One region of the Chryseobacterium sp. Marseille-Q8038 genome, then DNA from elsewhere that is predicted to be linked to it. Evidence: riboswitches for the same ligand, from Rfam matches in the RefSeq annotation. Region 1 holds a riboswitch; each other region holds the start of a gene.
What was found. A riboswitch is a leader RNA that binds a small molecule or an ion and turns the genes downstream of it on or off. The one in region 1 is predicted to bind cobalamin.
Positions count from the first base shown of each region.

Region 2: it holds a riboswitch for cobalamin, as region 1 does, so the genes downstream of both, ACWPWS_RS14860 (acyl-CoA thioesterase) here and ACWPWS_RS23675 (TonB-dependent receptor plug domain-containing protein) in region 1, are expected to answer to the same signal.
Region 3: it holds a riboswitch for cobalamin, as region 1 does, so the genes downstream of both, ACWPWS_RS10575 (T9SS type A sorting domain-containing protein) here and ACWPWS_RS23675 (TonB-dependent receptor plug domain-containing protein) in region 1, are expected to answer to the same signal.

Region 1 is NZ_CBCOPN010000002.1:2,144,541-2,148,832, forward strand. It holds gene ACWPWS_RS23665 (cytochrome-c peroxidase) at 1-575, shown strand, start outside; gene ACWPWS_RS23670 (transporter) at 588-1,535, shown strand; cobalamin riboswitch at 1,629-1,813, shown strand; gene ACWPWS_RS23675 (TonB-dependent receptor plug domain-containing protein) at 1,923-3,956, shown strand; gene ACWPWS_RS23680 (YncE family protein) at 3,953-4,292, shown strand, end outside.
Region 2 is NZ_CBCOPN010000002.1:203,218-207,509, forward strand. It holds gene ACWPWS_RS14850 (ATP-binding cassette domain-containing protein) at 387-1,049, shown strand; gene ACWPWS_RS14855 (hypothetical protein) at 1,080-1,880, shown strand; cobalamin riboswitch at 1,915-2,094, shown strand; gene ACWPWS_RS14860 (acyl-CoA thioesterase) at 2,210-2,593, shown strand; gene ACWPWS_RS14865 (HD domain-containing protein) at 2,646-3,236, opposite strand; gene ACWPWS_RS14870 (XAC2610-related protein) at 3,238-3,939, opposite strand.
Region 3 is NZ_CBCOPN010000001.1:2,285,627-2,289,918, reverse strand. It holds gene dnaG (DNA primase) at 1-14, shown strand, start outside; gene clpP (ATP-dependent Clp endopeptidase proteolytic subunit ClpP) at 127-813, shown strand; gene ACWPWS_RS10575 (T9SS type A sorting domain-containing protein) at 1,132-2,238, opposite strand; cobalamin riboswitch at 2,302-2,491, opposite strand; gene ACWPWS_RS10570 (esterase-like activity of phytase family protein) at 2,725-3,993, shown strand.

The DNA.
Region 1 (4,292 bases):
ATGACCAGAAGTATAAAAAACTTTTCAGGGAAGCTTATGGAGATGAAACAGTTACGGGAGAAAGAATTCTAAAAGCACTGTCACAGTTTATGGCTTCGCTGATTTCTGCAGATTCAAAATATGATAGATTCAGACAGGGAAAAGAGCAGCTAACTTCAGCAGAATCCCAAGGAATGGCTTTATTCGGTCAGAAATGTGCCTCTTGTCATAGTGGAGAATTATTTACCGATGAAAGTTTCCGCAATACAGGAATGTATTATAACACCGAGTTCAAAGATGCAGGACGCTACAGAGTTACTCTTAATCAGGTAGACTGGATGAAATTCCGTGTTCCGAGTCTGAGAAATGTAGAATATACAGCACCTTATATGCATGACGGAAGATTTTACACCTTAGAGGCAGTACTCAATTTCTATTCAGGTCAGGTAGAAGATAATCCCAATCTGGATTCGCAGCTGAAACAGAATGGGCATATAGGTATTGCTATGAACAGTCAGGAAAAACAGTCGATCATTGCATTCCTGAAAACATTATCAGATAAAAGTTTTATATCCAATCCAAAATTTGCAGAATAATTTATAGAAAACATGAAGAAGATTATAGTAATACTAAGTTTAATCCTGTTTGGGCAATATCAGGCAAAAACCATCAGAGATAGCGCATATATAGCTCCGGACAGCTTTAGCAGATTTGATTTTGATGATGATTGTGATGCCTGTGGCTGTGCTGCAGGAAATGGTTCTTCCGGCTTTGAGTCTTTATTGAATCCACAGTTTATCGGAATCAAATACTTTGCACAGCATTACAAAGCAAAAGAAAACCTATTTGTGAAAGATCTTACACAGGATCAGTATTTCAATACCTTACAGCTTTGGGGAAAGATTCCTTTAACTAAAAAACTGAGTGTATATGCAAGTCTGCCATTCCATTTCCATGAAAAGAAAACCCAACAGGGAGATATCAAAATCAACGGAATCGGGGATCTTAACCTGATGGGAATTTATCAGCTGATGAGTTCTAAAGATAATTTTCACCACTTAAGCGGAGGGTTGGGTGTGAAAATTCCTTTGGGGAAATTCGATGAGAAAGGAGCTTCCGGCGTTAATCCGAGTTTTCAGCTGGGAACCGGAAGCTGGGATTATCAGGCCGCTTTGAATTATAAGTTTCAGAAAAATAAAGTGGCTGTGTTGGTGAATACAGATTATACCATCAAAACGGAGAATAAGAAAAATTACCGATTTGGAAACCAATGGAATTATGCTGCAACAGGTTTTTATCAGGTTGCGGGGAATGAAAAATCTATTTTTTCTGTAAAAACGGGAGTGCAGGGAGAAGTGTATGCCCAGAATAAACAGTTTGACGAAGCGCTGCCCAATACTGCAGGAAGCGCATTGTATGGAAAGTTAGGATTTGAAGCTTCCTATAAAAGGCTGAGTTTGGGAAGTGAACTCATGCTTCCTATGTATACCCATCTGGCAGGAGGTGATATCGAAGCAAAATCAAGATTCAGTATTTTCCTGAATATTGGGATTTAAATAAAAACCCTTTTGAAAAATCATGTTAAAGCTCCTTTGGGAGCTTTAATTGTTTATGAATCATTATTTTAATTGGGGGTTAGGAATAATTTTTTATCTTTGCCGGAATTTGGTGAGCCCTAAAAAGCTCTTAAAAGGGAATCCGGTGAAAATCCGGAACAGACCCGCTGCTGTAAGCTCCACACCAAGGTTTTTGAAGAATATATCCACTGTTTTTTAATGGGAAGGATTTCAAAAATGGAGTAAGTCAGAAGACCTGCCAGAAAATAATCGTTTGACGCTTTCGTGGAATAAAGCTTAGGACATCAATGATTCTGTGCAGTGACAGCTGTGCTTTGTCGTTGCTTTCTTATATCCATTAGCGTCTTCATTATCCTAAATGAGCTAATGGCGGCAAAACAAACTACTTCTGCAATTCATAAAGCTGTTTTCACAATACTGGTGATCACATCTCAACTTTTATATTCTCAAAAAAAGAAAAATGACACTCTGAAGGAAGAATCCATCAAGGCGATCAGCCTTTATAAAAAGAATTTTAAAGAAATTATTCCGGCACAAACCCTGCAGGGTGAGCAGCTGGAAAGACTGAACAGCCATTCAGTGGCAGATGCTTTGCGGTATTTTTCCGGAGTTCAGATCAAAGATTATGGAGGGTTAGGTGGTTTGAAAACCATTAATATCCGCAGTATGGGAAGCCAGCATGTTGGTGTTTTCTATGATGGAATTCAATTGGGAAATGCCCAAAACGGACTGGTGGATCTGGGAAGATATTCTTTAGACGATCTGGAAGAAATATCGTTGTATAATGGGCAGAAAAGTGAAATTTTCCAACCTGCAAAAGATTTTGGCTCTTCGGGATCGATCTATCTGCAGCCCAAAACACCTGTATTTAAAGGAACAAGAAAAACCAATCTCGTTATAAGAGCAAAAAGTGCTTCCATTGATCTTTTCAATCCGTCATTCCGTTTGGAACAAAAAATATCAGACAGAGTTTCTGCCAGTTTCAGTGGAGAATTCATGCAGAGTGACGGGATTTATAGATTTCGTTATGCTAAAAAATATCCCGATGGCCAGCAGGCTTATGATACCATCGCAAAGAGACAGGATTCAGATATCAGGGCAAAACGTTTTGAAACGTCTATCAACGGCAGTCTAAATAACGGAAGCTGGAATATCCGTGGCTACGGTTATATTTCAAACCGTGGGATGCCGGCACCTATCGTCAACGGCCGTTTTGGTGGAAGAGGAGCGAGACTTTCTGACGAAAATTATTTTGTACAGGCCAATCTGAGAAAAAAACTGTTCCCAAAATTTGAAACACAGCTGAAAGCAAAATTCGCCTACGATTATACTCATTTCATGGATACGGTTCGTTCGCAGTCTATTATTCATACCGATAATACCTATATCCAAAGAGAGCTCTATCTTTCCTCATCCAATATCTATTCTATCACACCCAATTGGGATGTGAGTCTGAGCGGAGATTTTCAATACAATAATCTTGATGCTAATCTGGATAACTTTTCTTACCCTACGCGCTACACAACATTGGTGGCATTGGCAACAACCTATCAGTGGAACAGGTTCAAAATTCTGGGAAGCCTTTTAGGAACTTTTACGTTTGAAGAAGTAAGAAAAAACAAAAGACCGGGAGACAGCAGAGAATGGACACCTGCCGTATTTATGAGTTATCAGCCTGAGATTATTCCTGAACTTACGCTTAGAGCTTTCTATAAACGAATTTTCCGACTTCCCACTTTCAATGATTTATATTATACCAATATCGGAAATACTTATCTGAAACCGGAATTTACCAATCAGTATGACGTAGGATTTACTTATCAGAAGAATTATACCAACCATTTCTTTAAAACCTTTTATGCTAAAGTAGATGGTTACTACAACAAAGTACAGGATAAAATTGTAGCGGCCCCTAACGGAAGTATGTTCCGCTGGCTGATGATGAATCTTGGAATGGTTGAAATCATTGGAGCGGATGTAAATATTCAGACTGAAATGCAATTAGGAAAGGTAAAGCTAAGACCATTGCTCTCTTACACATATCAAAGCGCAAGAGATATAAGTGATCCGGAAGACACCTTTTATCGTAATCAGATTCCTTATACCCCATGGCATAGCGGATCATTCAGTTTGATGGCAGATTATAAAGACTGGAGTTTCAATTACAGTGCAATGTATGTAGGAGAAAGATATGATGTGAATCAGGACAATATTCAATACAATTATGTACAGCCCTGGTATACTCACGATCTGTCTGTTCAGAAAAAATTCAATTGGGCGAATCACCAATTTAAAGTGAGCCTTGAAATGAATAATATTTTCAATCAATATTATGATGTTGTCATCAATTATCCGATGCCTGGAAGAAATTTTAAACTTATTCTAAACTTCACCTTATGAGAAAACTAAACTTTTATTTTTTATTTCTGGTATTAGCTTTTCTTACTTCATGCCGTACAGATGATATTATTGTCCGTCAGGAAGTGGTAGAAGGACTTCCTTCAGAAAATACAGCAATAAAAGGTTTTTACATGCTGAATGAAGGGAATATGGGAAGCAATAAATGTACGCTGGATTTTTTTGATTACACCAAAGGAACCTACTACCGGAATATCTATGCTGAAATCAATCCGAATGTGGTAAAAGAGCTGGGAGATGTAGGAAATGATATCAAAGTCTATGGAAGTAAACTCTATATCATTGTGAATGTTTCTAATAAAATTGAAGTGCTGGATG
Region 2 (4,292 bases), 1.9 Mb from region 1:
TTTTTGGAATATCTCCCACACAAACTCGATATTATTGTGCTTTTTTTAATACTTTTGAAATTAATGCTGTAAAAAATACACTCTCATAGATATTCCATTTTTATTTTTACCATGAACAAAAGTTTTTCTATTCTCTGGATTTTTTATAAAAAAATAATGTTTCCAACTTTGGGATTTTCTTTATTGATTTCTTTTTTATCATCATTCAGTATTAAAAATTTTGGACTGAATTTCCTTTTAATCCTTCCTGTTCTTCACTATTTCATTTATGAATTAAGGTTTAAAAACGAATATTACTTTTATGCCAATGTAGGGTTTTCGAGGATTTTTCTTTGGGTAGGAACGATATTATCGGGGATTATTGTAAAAATTATAACATTGTTTTTATGAGCAAACTGCATGTTGATAGTGTGACAAAGTCCTTCAATGAAAGGAAAATTTTGCAGGATGTTTATATAGAATGCGAAACCGGACAGATTACAGGGCTGCTGGGCAGAAATGGAAGTGGAAAATCAACTTTATTAAAAATTATTTTCGGGGTTATCAGCGGTGATACCCAGTTTATAAAATGTGGCAACAAGGTTTTGAAAAGTATATCAGACAGAAAAAACAGAATCTCATATTTGCCTCAAGACCTTTTTTTACCTAAATATGAAACCGTTAAAAACCTGATTCCTTTCTTCTGTAATAAAGAAAACACCAATTTACTGTTTGCCCTGGAATTCATACAACCCTTTCTTCATGAAAAAATTAAAAATATTTCTAAAGGCGAACAGAGAATTATTGAATCCCTGATGATCACTTACTCTGAAACAGATTTTGTTTTACTGGACGAACCATTCCATAGCCTTTCTCCAAAAGTTTGTGAAGAATTAAAGAAAATCATTCGTCAGCAGTCAAAGTATAAAGGTTTTATTATTTCTGATCACAATTACCAGGATGTTCTGGATATTTCAGACCACCTATATCTGCTTTCTGACGGCCATCTAAAACAAATACAAGATTTTAAAGAACTGCAGCGGTATAATTATCTCCCGAAAAGTATTTAATTTATATATTTGGGGATCAAAAAAAATTTCATGATGACTTTTATAAATAAAGCATTCTATTTATCCGCATTCAGTATTTTATCTATAGCTTTTGTAAAAGGGCAGACAAAAGTTCCTTTTGGAGTTGTAAAAGCTGAAGAAGGATATGCCAACGTACGTGTACATAAAGACGACTACCGAAAAATTGTAGACAAGATCCGTATGCGTAAAGGAGATGTTTTTGTTTATGTAAAACCGGCTCCGGGAGAAACAGAATGGATCTGGATCAAATATCCGGAAAAACAGGATGATGACAAGCCTTTTGTACGTTATGAAACTCTTGATAAAGAAGGAATGGTGAATAAAGGGCGTATTGCCTATGTAGATCAGCTTCCCGCGTATACTCCTTCTAAATCTAAAAACGGAAGATCAATTATTTTCACAGACAATTCCGATCCTAAAATCCCTACCGCCCAAAGAAGCAAAGTAGTGATTGATGTCTATCCTTCCAATGCAGGATACCGTAAAAAGGAAAAAGATGCTGAAGGAAAAATTCTTACCATTGATAAAGTAAAACCATGGGGAATAGGAAATGATCTTCCTGAAGGAATGACTGAAATCAAATCCATCAGAGTACAACAGCCCGGAAGAGGTTCTGTTTTTGTAAGAGAAGCCATCAAAAATATGTTCCAGCCTACCATGGATTTTGAGAACATTGGAGTAACTTCCCTTGACAACGATAATATTTTCCTTTATATGATCAATGGTTCAGGAGAAAACAGATACACAACTCTTTGGACAATCAAAAAAGGAAGAGTAATCAGCCAGATTATTTATCATAATCCGGAATAAATTCATTATTTTTGCACCCGAAAAAGTTTTACGCTTATTCATCATAGAAATTGGTTCTGCATCACTGCAGATTAAAAGGGAACCGTGTGAAAATCACGGACTGTCGCGCAACTGTAAGTAACTGAAATCTTTATCAAAGATCCACTGTGCGAGGCATGGGAAGGAGATAAAAGATGTTACAAGTCAGGAGACCTGCCTTTTTCTTAAACAAGTAACTTTCGCGATCTGAAGTTGTATTGATCTGATGAATTGTTTCAGGAATTTCCGAATTTCCTGTTATTATTCTGTTGTTTGATATTATTTCATTTCGCTTTAATTAATAATGAAATATGACTACAGAAGAAAGAATTGAAGCCTCCGAAACCAGAATCTTTAAAGCGGTTTTCCCAAACACAACCAATCATTATGATACCCTTTTTGGTGGTACGGCTATGCAGCTGATGGACGAAGTAGCTTTTATTACCGCTACCCGTTTTGCCAGAAAAAGAGTGGTAACGGTAAGCAGCGACAAAATAGATTTCAAAAAACCGATTCCTGCCGGAACGATTGTTGAACTGATTGGGAAAGTTTCATACGTGGGAAAAACCAGTATGAAAGTGAACGTTGAAATTTACACAGAGCAGATGTATTCGTATGAAAGAGAGAAAGCCATCGTAGGTGATTTTACTTTTGTAGCGATTGACGAATTCAAGAAACCAATCCAGATACTATAAATAAAGAATCGGGCGGCCTCTGGCCGCCCGATTCTTTTCATTTTCATTAAGGTTATTTCAACACTTTTTCTGTTTCCAGACTTCTGTTCAGTAAAAGTTCAAAAGCCTCTCCCATTTCATCCGATGCTCTGCTAATGGCATTTTCAAGCATATTTCGGATTTGTTTTTCGGTAACTCCGGCTTCCGTCCAGCTTTTTCCTGTGGTATGGGAATTTAAAATAAACGGCATGATTCTGTCGATTCCACAGGCAAAAATAGCATCCGGTGTTTTCTCATCTTCAAATTCAAGCCATAGATTAAAGAATTCTGAACGCAAAGGTTCATCCAGAATTCCAAAGATCTTTTGAGCAGATGCTTTCTCTCGTTCAAACTTACCTACCATTGCTTTTTCGTCAAAAATAAAAGTATCTCCGGCTTCTATCTCCACCAGATCATGAATGGAAAGCATTCTTATCACTCTCAATAGATCAATATCCGCACGGTTTTTAGCATACGGATAAAGGATCTGAGCCAGAATAATAATCTGCCAGGAATGTTCCGCCGTATTCTCTCTTCGGGAATCGTCTGCATTATAATTTCTTCGCTGTACATTTTTAAGCGCATCTACAGCCAGGATAAAATCTATCTCTTTCTGAATTTTCATCTTACTTCTTATTTCTGTTATATTGATCTGAAGGATATACCTTTATTTTGGTAATCCATTTATTATTAAGCTTTTCTTTAGTGGTTACTTTCACGCGTCCTTCAACGGTCATATCTTCTTCTTTTTCAAAGACTTTATCAAGTCCCTTATTCGGAATTACAGCATATTCTGTCGTAAAAAGATCACAGCATCCTGATTTCCCAAAAGTAATAAGGCGTTTACGTTTAGCATCAACTTCGAAAATATCAAAGGAATTGGAAGCAAGCTCCGTAAGCTCCTTGCTCTTCACAAAAGCCATTCTTGTACTGTTGAATACGTATACATCATAAGAGGCAGAACTGTAATTTCCCATATTACCATTCCTTACTGCTATATCCTCTGTTCCATCAAAATTAAAATCATCAATGATCACAGGGCTTTGTTCATTCTTTAACGGAAGCATTTTTCCCGGTATTAGCTTTTCGCCCTGATTCAGATTCAGCACCAGATGATCAGATATAAAAGTCTGCACCTTTGTATTTTTATGATCGTACAATTCTACAGTTCCTTTTCCGCTGCATTGTCCATCATAGCAATTCTCCACCTGGATGATGGCATCATAACTCTTCGATGCATTTTTAACTTCAAACTGATACTGTCCAAAACAGGCAGGTCCTAGTAAAACAAAAGCCGGTAAATGCTTATACTTATTGAATAAATTCATGGTAATAGTAAATGATTTAGGTGTTTTTTTCCTAACAAAAATACGAATCCTAATACCGATCTCAAAATCTCATTCTCTATATATGTTTCTCTAATAAAAGAATATTTATTAGTAAGAAGCTGTTTCCCGCTATCCGCTCATACTCCTCGCTTCTCTACGACGCCCTGGTTGCTGTGGGGTAACCGCTGCTATCGGGGCTATGATATGAGTAATGAGTGATAAGTGATAAGTGATAAGTGATAAAAGATCATTTTTTCTCTCCAATTTTCAAAATTCTATTTAAAAATTTAAATATTTTCAGACATTTTCTTGTAAAATCCGTTTTACTCAAAATTGACTATAAAAATTATTGT
Region 3 (4,292 bases), on a different contig from region 1:
ATAGAAGAAGATAGTTTTTAAGTCAGATTTTTTGATATTCTGTGACAAAAAGTCCTATAAAATTTTAGGAATAAATATTGTAATTTAAACTTCGAGAATAGTTAAAAAATAATACATAATAGAAATATGGACATTAAAAAAGAATTCAGAGATTTCTCTGTAAAACATTTAGGAAACAACGGTTTGGTTACCGATCAGTATATGGGAATGTATGGCCCAACGAATCTTACTCCGTACATCATGGAAGAAAGAAGATTAAACGTTGCTCAAATGGACGTTTTCTCCCGTTTGATGATGGACAGAATTATCTTCCTGGGAACAGGGATTGATGATCAGGTAGCAAACATCGTTACAGCACAGCTTTTATTCTTAGAAAGTGCAGATCCTTCAAAAGATATTCAAATCTACATCAACTCTCCTGGTGGAAGTGTTTATGCAGGTTTAGGTATTTATGACACCATGCAGATTATTAAGCCGGATGTAGCAACAATCTGTACAGGGATGGCTGCTTCAATGGGAGCTGTATTATTGGTTGCCGGAGAAAAAGGAAAGCGTTCTGCGCTTAAGCACTCAAGAGTAATGATCCACCAGCCGTCAGGAGGTGCTCAGGGAGTTGCTTCTGATATGGAGATCAACTTAAGAGAGATGTTGAAATTGAAACAGGAGCTTTATGAAATTATCGGTCACCATTCAGGACAAACTTACGAGTGGGTAGAGAAATCTTCTGACAGAGATTACTGGATGACTTCTGAAGAAGCTAAAGGCTACGGAATGGTAGATGAGGTTCTTCAAAGATCTACTGAGAAAAAATAATTGATTGTAAAATCATAAGAAACCGCACCTATCTGGTGCGGTTTTTTTTGTAGGATTAATTATGAATTTTGACTGTTTAGATTACTACGGAATGACAAACTGTATGGATAAACCATCATTCCAATTGTGTCATTCCGTAGGAATCCAGCCGCAATTATTCATGAAGAAATACTTCAGAAATAGTTACAATCCAGACCAGATTTCAATTAAAGACGTAAAAATTCCCATCCTTTGGAGGGGTGGCGAAAATTCAAAGAATTTTTGACGGGGTGGTTTTCTACACGCATTCATTAAAAAACAACAATTAGGCACTTTTCTTTATTTTTTTACAATCTTATGTATCACAGAACCACTATTGGTTTTAATCTCAACAAAATAAACTCCTGAGGATAAAGATCGGATAGGAATCTTCAACTCCTGAGAAGTTATTACCTTTTGTCCTGTAGCAGAATAAACATTCACTTCTTTCAGTTTCTCATCAGTTTCAATCTGAATAAAATCACTTGCCGGATTTGGATAAATGCCGAATTTTTTCTTTGTAACTGATGAAGTACCCAATGTCAGTTGTGCTTCAGTTGGAGTAAATGGTCTTCTTTGTCCGAAGCTTAATCCAAACCAATCGTTATTGCTCAGCTGAACCTGAGAAAGATTTGCTTTCATTTGCCAGCTTGATAAATCTTTTCCTTTATACAATTTCCAGCTGCCCGATCCGGAAGTATTCCCGGTAAATGAATTTAATGATAAGTTAGAAATCTGATTGTTCGCTGATGTAAAATTAAAATAGGAAATCTGAGTCTGAACCAGCTGTAGAGCCTGCTCTGCAGTTATACTTCCGTTATATTTAATTCCAAACACAAAAGAATTGGCGTTTCCATTGGCATTATCTGTCCCAAAATCAATAACTATGAGGCTTTTATTATTTCCGGTTCCCACCCAATGAGTAACCTGAGAGGGAGTAAACCATGAAGAACTATAAGCCGGAACAGGAGGAGAAGGAGGGATGTCATAATGATCAAGGCCATATGAAACTCCATACCATTTTCCGTCCACTAAAGGAGTATAGCCTACACCGTTGTTCCATGTCATGCCGGATGCACCGGACCCGGACCATGTTATCCAGCTGTCATCAATGGTGGATGTATGATGATTATAATTCAGAATAGAAAGATATCCTGTGGGAATATCAACGTTCATTTGGGGTTCTGCTGCCACAATTGCATTGATAAGATCTTCCATCAATAAATCATTGCCATCAAAACGGTATCCCCATGCATAAGAATTGGGAGTACTGCTGTCATTAAAATCTGCAATGAAATAGGCCTTTTTAGAACCGGTTCCTACCCAAAATTTAATGTCGTTTTCTGTAAATTGGGCCGACAAGAGCTGCATACAAAGCAGTAAGAAAAAAAGATAAATTTTCCTCATGATATCATTAATTTAAAGTTTTATTCCCGAAACTTATCTTCAGGGGGAGAAACAATTCTTCTCTGAAGTCAGTATTCTAAGGCAGGTCTCCTGGCTCACATCTTACAGCTTCCTTCCCGGATTTCCCTCCAGTGGATTATTATGCTATAAGTTTAAACAGTTTACAGTTGCGGGTACAGCTCAGGATTTGAATAGTATTCTCACCTGATTCCCTATTAATGAACATTGTTCAGCCTTAAAACGCTGCAAATATATCATATAAATTGATGAGTCTGTTTTGTGAATTATTTTTTTTCAGATATCCTTAAAAAATTGATTTTCATATTGTTTATTGATTTGCTTGTATTGTTGTTGTTTTATTTTTAAATCCTGAATTTTTCTGTTTATATTCAATTCATTTTTAGATTCTAATGTTAAAATACAATTATCATTATATTCAAGATCAGTTTACAATCAGTTTATACATTCGCAGCCATAAAATAGCATATGAAAAAATTACTATGGTCTGTTGGAGTACTGGCAGTATTGGCCTCATGTAAAAGTGATGATGACACAACAATAATGAATCAGGATATTAATTATTCCAAACTTCCTCAGGAGTTTCCATTTACAAAACTGGCTACGATTAACGGAGTGGATGTTATCAACGGCGGATTTGGTTCCGGAGCTGCAGCTCACCCTACAAGAAAAGGTGAATTTTATGTCATTACAGACAGAGGTCCAAATACCGACTTCCAGAATGGAAAAAAGTTCTTAGCACCTAACTTTACGCCAACGATTATGCATTTTAAAATTAATGCTGACGGGAATGTAGAGGTTATCAAATATATTAAGCTTAAAAATCCATCAGGACAACCTATTACAGGTCTTCCAAATCCTGTAGGAATGGGAAGTACAGGAGAAATTGCTTATGATGCTTCCGGAAATGTTTTAGGTACTGATCAGTACGGTCTTGACAGTGAAAGTATTGTAGCAGCAGCCGACGGTACATTCTGGGTTTCCGATGAATACGGACCGCATATTGTGCATTACAGTGCAGAGGGAGTAGAAATGGAAAGAATAAGCCCGATAGGTGTAAATACCGGAACAAGAAAATTACCTGCCGTTTTAGCCAAAAGAAGGGCCAACAGAGGGATGGAAGGATTGTGTATTACTCCGGACGGAAGAACGCTGGTAGGAACTATACAGTCGATGATGCTGGTACCAAGCAAAGCATTGGCAACCAATACTACTTTAACGAGAATTGTCACGTTCGATATTATTACAGGGCAGACCAAGCAGTTTTTATATAAACAGGATGGAGGTGCTTCGGATTCGGTATGTGATATTACAGCGTTAAGTAACAACGAATTTTTAGTGATCGAAAGAGACGGAAATTTTGGATCCCAGGGAGGAATTAAAAAAGTATACAGAATTAATCTGAGCAATGCAACGGATGTAAACGGAACAGATATTACTGCTGTGGACGGTATGAAAGTGAATGGAAAAGCTTTGGAACAATGCTCATGGGATGAAATTACCACTGCCGGAATAAAAGCTGTGACCAAAACATTGGCTGTTGATCTTGTTGCAAAACTGGGGTATGAGCATGATAAGTTTGAAGGGATCGTTTATTTGGGAAATAATAAACTGGCTGTTTTCAATGATGATGATTTTGGAGTAGTGGATGATGGAAACGGAAATCCGAAAGCTAAGATTCTTCCTAAAACAGGGAAAGTAGACAAAGGAACGATGTATGTAGTCAATATTCAATAATTAGATTTTTTTAACGGAAAACGGCGGCATCGAAGATAGTGATGCGCCTGAAATCAAATGAAAACCCTTGAAATGAGTTTCGTTGTAATGACGGCTCTTTTCAGGGGTTTTCTGTTTAGTTACATTTCGTATTTACGTATTAAAACTTACTTTTTCTTTGTTGAATTATTTTTCATTGTTTTAATAATATGTTTCAGCCTTAGCATGATGGTTGATGATGATATTCAAGATATAGAATAATGTAAATGATTGATTATTCAGCAATGTATATATTGAAAAACCAATCGTTTGTATCACCG